Regions from separate parts of the Streptomyces sp. NPDC006283 genome, predicted to be linked through region 2. Evidence: predicted binding sites of a transcription regulator. Region 2 holds the regulator's gene; the other holds the start of a gene.
What was found. The regulator HrcA, encoded in region 2, represses chaperone genes, less so after heat shock. The targets are predictions, from matches to a motif close to TTNGCACTCNGNNNNNCNGAGTGCNAA.

Region 1: groES (co-chaperone GroES) is a predicted target of HrcA. The motif match lies at 1,206-1,232, and genes of this name have one in related genera.

Annotation. Positions count from the first base shown of each region.
Region 1 covers NZ_JBEXRZ010000164.1:11,419-14,827, reverse strand. The annotation lists gene ABZ070_RS26920 (polysaccharide deacetylase family protein) at 64-1,116, shown strand; gene groES (co-chaperone GroES) at 1,380-1,688, shown strand; gene groL (chaperonin GroEL) at 1,800-3,409, shown strand, end outside.
Region 2 covers NZ_JBEXRZ010000011.1:24,431-27,839, reverse strand. The annotation lists gene dnaJ (molecular chaperone DnaJ) at 1-752, opposite strand, end outside; gene hrcA (heat-inducible transcriptional repressor HrcA) at 753-1,778, opposite strand; gene ABZ070_RS04370 (MBL fold metallo-hydrolase) at 1,968-2,699, shown strand; gene ABZ070_RS04365 (DUF3097 domain-containing protein) at 2,725-3,409, shown strand, end outside.

The DNA of each region.
Region 1 (3,409 bases), on a different contig from region 2:
GGTGCGCTCACGGTGGCGGTGTCGGCCCGGTGAGCGGGCCGGGCGCTGACAGGATGCGGCGGCATGCAGCTAGTAAGACAAAAAGGAAAACTCGGAGCTTATCGTGTCCGCGCGGCCCTGGCCGCGCTGATCGTCGCCGCAGTGGGCTCGGGCTGTGCCACCGAGGGGGCGCAGGTCGCCGCTCCGGCCAAGTCGCCGTCCTCGTCGCAGACGGAGTCCCCGGCCGGCCAGAAGGCCGCACGGGGCCCCCAGGCGCAGAAGGAAGGCGCGAAAGAGGGCGCCAAGGAAGGCGTCAGGGAAGGCGCAAAGGCACGGCCGAAGGAGGGCGGGAAGAAGGGCGCGAAAGAGGGCAGCGCCGCCGGCGCGAACTCCGCCTACGCCGAGAAGGTCAAGCGCGCACAGAAGGCCCGCGCTGCCGCCGCGAAGAAATGGGGGCTCAAGCGGACCCCGCTCCCCGCGCCCCTGCCGCCCGCCGAGAAGCCGGAGATCACCACCCGTAAGGGGTTCGAGGTGAAGGGCGGGGACGATCTGCCGCCCGTCTTCACCACCGTGCCGACGAAGGAGAAGGTCGTCTTCCTGACGATCGACGACGGTGCGGAGAAGGATCCCGAGCTGCTGCGCATGATGTCCGACCTGCAGATCCCCTACAGCGCCTTCCTCACCGACTACGTCATCGACGACGACTACGGCTACTTCGAGAAGATGCAGGACCGAGGGGTGGCGCTGCACAACCACACGCTCAGCCACCCTTATCTGCCCGGTCTTTCGTACTCCGCGCAGAAGCGTGAGATCTGCGGTCAGCAGGACAAGCTGGAGAAGCGGTACGGGAAGCGGCCCCGGCTGCTGCGCCCGCCGTACGGGAACTACAACAGGAACACGCTGCGCGTCGCCAAGAAGTGCGGGATCGAGGCGGTGCCGCTGTGGGCCGCCGAAGCCTTCCCCGACCACATGGAGTGGCGCGAGTGGGACAGGAACCTGCATCCCGGCGACATCATCCTCACTCACTTCCGCGGCAAGAACGAGTGGAAGGGCAGCATGCCGGACATGGTCCGGCGGGTGGTGGACATCGTGACGAGGAAGGGCTACGCCGTGGCCAAGCTCGAGGACTACGTCTGAGTGCGGTCCGGGAGCGCCCGGGGTGGGGAACCGTGGGCGCCGTCCCGGCGTTCTCCGTCTCGGGATCCGTCGAGCCGGACGCCGCCACATTGGCACTCCGCTTGACCGAGTGCTAATCGCAGTCATAGTCTCAGCTCTGGCACTCGCCAAGTGAGAGTGCCAACACAGCGACGGGCAGGTCCGGCACCCGCGACGACGGATCGACCTGGTCGCCACCTCAGATCAGTTAACCCCGTGAGATCTCCGAAGGGGGAGGTCGGATCGTGACGACCGCCAGCTCCAAGGTTGCCATCAAGCCGCTCGAGGACCGCATTGTGGTCCAGCCGCTCGACGCCGAGCAGACCACGGCCTCTGGCCTGGTCATTCCGGACACTGCCAAGGAGAAGCCCCAGGAGGGCGTCGTCCTGGCCGTGGGCCCGGGCCGCTTCGAGAACGGCGAGCGCCTGCCGCTCGACGTGAAGACCGGCGACATCGTGCTGTACAGCAAGTACGGCGGCACCGAAGTGAAGTACAGCGGCGAGGAGTACCTCGTCCTCTCGGCTCGCGACGTGCTCGCGATCGTCGAGAAGTAAGACCTGCTTTACCTGTTTTGCCTTGAGCTGCGCCCCTGGCCACCCCGCTGATGCCGGGCGGCGAGGGGCGCAGTTCTTTGAACACAAATCCGAGAGGGCTGAACCGCTCCCATGGCGAAGATCCTGAAGTTCGACGAGGACGCCCGTCGCGCCCTCGAGCGCGGCGTCAACAAGCTTGCCGACACGGTCAAGGTGACGATCGGCCCGCGCGGCCGCAACGTCGTCATCGACAAGAAGTTCGGCGCTCCCACCATCACCAACGACGGTGTGACCATCGCCCGCGAGGTCGAGGTCGAGGACCCGTACGAGAACCTCGGCGCCCAGCTGGTGAAGGAGGTGGCGACCAAGACCAACGACATCGCGGGTGACGGTACGACCACCGCCACCGTGCTGGCCCAGGCTCTGGTCCGCGAGGGCCTGCGCAATGTCGCCGCCGGCGCTTCCCCGGCCGCCCTGAAGAAGGGCATCGACGCCGCCGTCAAGGCCGTCTCCGACGAGCTGCTGGCGACCGCCCGCCCGATCGAGGACAAGGCCGACATCGCCGCCGTGGCCGCGCTCTCCGCGCAGGACCAGCAGGTCGGCGAGCTCATCGCCGAGGCGATGGACAAGGTCGGCAAGGACGGTGTCATCACCGTCGAGGAGTCCAACACCTTCGGTCTGGAGCTCGACTTCACCGAGGGCATGGCCTTCGACAAGGGTTACCTGTCCCCGTACATGGTGACCGACCAGGAGCGTATGGAGGCCGTCCTCGACGACCCGTACATCCTGATCCACCAGGGCAAGATCTCCTCCATCCAGGACATGCTGCCGCTGCTGGAGAAGGTCATCCAGGCGGGTGGCTCCAAGCCGCTGCTGATCATCGCCGAGGACGTCGAGGGCGAGGCCCTCTCCACCCTCGTCGTGAACAAGATCCGCGGCACCTTCAACGCGGTGGCCGTCAAGGCCCCCGGCTTCGGCGACCGCCGCAAGGCGATGCTCGGCGACATGGCCACCCTCACCGGTGCCACGGTCATCGCCGAGGAGGTCGGCCTCAAGCTCGACCAGGCCGGTCTGGACGTTCTGGGCACCGCCCGCCGCGTGACGATCACCAAGGACGACACCACGATCGTCGACGGTGGCGGCAACTCCGAGGACGTCACGGGCCGCGTCAACCAGATCAAGGCCGAGATCGAGACCACCGACTCCGACTGGGACCGCGAGAAGCTCCAGGAGCGCCTCGCGAAGCTGGCCGGCGGCGTGTGCGTGATCAAGGTCGGCGCCGCCACCGAGGTGGAGCTGAAGGAGAAGAAGCACCGTCTGGAGGACGCCATCTCCGCGACCCGCGCCGCGGTCGAGGAGGGCATCGTCTCCGGTGGTGGCTCCGCGCTCGTCCACGCCGTCAAGGTCCTCGAGGGCAACCTGGGCAAGGAGGGCGACGAGGCCACCGGTGTCGCCGTCGTCCGCCGCGCCGCCGTCGAGCCGCTGCGCTGGATCGCGGAGAACGCCGGTCTCGAGGGCTACGTCATCACCGCGAAGGTGGCCGAGCTCGAGGCCGGTCAGGGCTTCAACGCCGCGACCGGCGAGTACGGCGACCTGGTCAAGGCAGGCGTCATCGACCCGGTCAAGGTGACGCGCTCCGCGCTGGAGAACGCCGCGTCCATCGCCTCCCTGCTGCTCACGACCGAGACCCTGGTCGTCGAGAAGCCGGCCGAGGAAGAGGCCGACGCGGGCCACGGCCACGG
Region 2 (3,409 bases):
ATCTCGACGTAGAGATCCCCCGCGGGGCCGCCGCCGGGGCCGACCTCGCCCTCGCCGGCGAGCTGGATGCGCGTGCCGTTGTCGACACCGGCCGGGATCTTCACGGTCAGCGTCCGCCGCGAGCGGATGCGGCCGTCACCGGCGCACTCCGGGCACGGGGTGGGCACGACCGTTCCGAAGCCCTGGCACTGCGGACACGGCCGCGAGGTCATGACCTGGCCGAGGAACGACCGCGTCACCTGCGAGACCTCGCCACGGCCGCGGCACATGTCACAGGTCTGCGCCGAGGTCCCCGGCGCCGCGCCCTCACCCGAGCAGGTGGTGCAGACGACGGCCGTGTCGACCTGGATGTCCTTGGTCGTGCCGAAGGCGGCCTCGGTGAGGTCGATCTCCAGACGGATCATCGCGTCCTGGCCGCGCCGCGTGCGCGAGCGGGGCCCGCGCTGCGAGGCGGTACCGAAGAACGCGTCCATGATGTCGGAGAAGTTTCCGAAGCCACCCGCGCCGAAGCCGCCCGCGCCGCCGCCTCCGGCCTGCGAGAGCGGGTCTCCGCCGAGGTCGTAGACCTGCTTCTTCTGCGGGTCCGAGAGCACCTCGTACGCGGCGTTGATCTCCTTGAAGCGCTCCTGCGTCTTCGGATCCGGGTTCACATCCGGGTGGAGTTCGCGCGCGAGGCGGCGGAAGGCCTTCTTGATCTCGTCCTGCGATGCGTCGCGGCGTACGCCGAGTACGGCGTAGTAGTCCGTGGCCACTTACGACTCCGCCAGGATCTGTCCGACGTAACGTGCCACTGCGCGTACCGCTCCCATCGTTCCGGGGTAGTCCATGCGGGTCGGTCCGACCACGCCGAGTTTGGCAACTGCCTCGTCGCCCGAACCGTAGCCGACGGCGACCACGGACGTGGAGTTGAGTCCTTCGTGGGCGTTCTCATGACCGATCCGTACGGTCATGCCCATGCCGCCCGATTCCTTCGCCTCTCCGAGCAGCTTGAGAAGCACCACATGCTCCTCCAGCGCCTCCAGCACCGGCCTGATGGTCAGCGGGAAGTCGTGCGCGAAACGGGTCAGATTGGCGGTGCCGCCGATCACGAGCCGCTCCTCGGTCTCTTCGACCAGGGTTTCGAGCAGTGTGGAGAGCACCGCGGAGACGGTGCCGCGGTCCTCGTGCTCGAACGACTCGGGAAGGTCCTGCACCAGTTGCGGCACATCCGCGAAGCGGCGTCCCACGACCCGGCTGTTGAGCCGGGCCCGCAGGTCCGCGAGCGAGGTGTCGCCGAACGGCGCGGGGCAGTCGATCATGCGCTGCTCGACCCGGCCGGTGTCCGTGATCAGCACGAGCATCAGTCGGGCGGGCGCGAGGGAGAGGAGTTCCACATGCCGGACCGTGGACCGGGTCAGCGACGGGTACTGGACGACGGCGACCTGCCGGGTCAGCTGCGCCAGCAGGCGCACCGTGCGGCCCACCACGTCGTCGAGGTCGACCGCCCCGTCCAGGAAGTTCTGGATGGCGCGGCGCTCGGGCGACGACAGCGGCTTCACGCCCGCCAGCCGGTCGACGAACAGCCGGTAGCCCTTGTCCGTGGGAATCCGGCCGGCGCTCGTGTGAGGCTGGGCGATGAACCCCTCCTCCTCCAGCACGGCCATGTCGTTGCGGACGGTGGCCGGGGAGACGCCGAGCTGATGCCGCTCGGTGAGGGCCTTGGAGCCGACGGGCTCCTCGGTGCCGACATAGTCCTGGACGATGGCGCGCAGCACCTCGAGCCTGCGTTCGCTGAGCATTCGTGCGCACCTCCAGCTGTGGTTCCTCGTGTGTGGCTTGGCACTCGGCGCGCCCGAGTGCCAGCATTCCCCCGGCCAGTGTACGGCCGCCGGGTACGCGGGTAGAAGGGTGGCCGACCGTGCGGTCGGACACGCTGTGCCGGGGGCCCGCCGAGGTCGATGCGAATGTGATGCCGATAGCGTCGCCGCATGGACGTCAGTTGGGAAGACCTCGGCTGGGAACGGCTGGCCGACGGAGTCGGCCGTCGCCGTATGCCCGGCTGGGACGCGACCGTCGGTCTGGTCGTCGGCGAGGACGCCGTGCTGCTCTTCGACACCGGCTCCACGGTCCGCGAGGGCGCCGAGGTACGGGCCCAGGCGCAGGCCCTGCTCGCCGGCCGGCGGGTCCGGCGGGTGACGCACATCGCACTGAGCCATCCCCATTTCGACCATGTGCTGGGCACAGCGGCCTTCGCGGGTGCGGAGGTCTACGGCGCCGTGGGCATGGACACGCTCCTGCGGCGTGAGCGGGACGTGATCGGCGCCGACGCGGTGCGGCACGGGGTCGCGCCGGACGACGCGGCGCAGGCCGCGGACCTGCTGGTGGCCCCGCAGCACAGCGTGTGCGGCGAGTGGACGCTGGAGCTGGGCGGCCGCCAGGTACTGCTGGCCAACGTCGGCCCCGGCCACTCCGGCCACGACCTCGCGCTGCTGGTGCCAGGCGAGCCGGAAGTCGTCTTCTGCGGCGACCTGGTGGAGGAGTCCGGTGAGCCGCAGGCCGGTCCGGACGCCCTACCGTCCCGCTGGCCCGCGGCCCTCGACCGGCTGCTCTCGCTCGGCGGCGAGGACGCGCTGTACGTGCCGGGGCACGGGGCGGCGGTGGACGCGGCGTTCGTGCGTGCCCAACGGGCGTCGCTGGCCGCGCGTTTCGGCGTGTCGTAGGGCAGCCGGACGTATCGTCGTGCGAATGCGCAGTTACAGCCCTGATCTCACACCGCCGTGGAAGCGGTCGAAGCCGGCCCCCGAGATCCCCGCGGACCCCGACCTGGTCGTCGAGGAGGTGTCGACGGGCTTCTGCGGCGCGGTGATCCGCTGCGAGGCGGGGACGGTCACCCTCGAGGACCGCTTCGGCAAGCACCGGGTCTTCCCGCTCGAGCCGCGCGGCTTCCTGCTGGAGGGCCAGGTGGTCACCCTGGTCCGCCCGGCGCCCACGGCCCCGAGCCGTCCGGCCCGTACGGCCTCCGGCTCCCTCGCCGTGCCCGGCGCGCGGGCCAGGGTCGCCCGTGCGGGCCGCATCTATGTGGAAGGGCGGCACGACGCGGAGCTGGTGGAACGCGTGTGGGGCGACGACCTGCGCATCGAGGGTGTGGTCGTGGAATACCTGGAGGGCATCGACGACCTTCCCGCGATCGTCGCCGACTTCGCCCCCGGCCCGGACGCCCGGCTCGGTGTCCTGGTGGACCACTTCGTCGAGGGCTCGAAGGAGTCCCGCCTCGCCGCGTCGGTCACCGACCCGCACGTGCTGGTGGTGGGCCATCCGTACATCGACGTCTGGGAGGCGGTGAAACCGTCGTCCGTGGGCATCCCGGCCTGGCCGAGGGTCCCGCGGGGCCAGGACTGGAAGACGGGCGTCTGCCGGGCGCTGGGCTGGC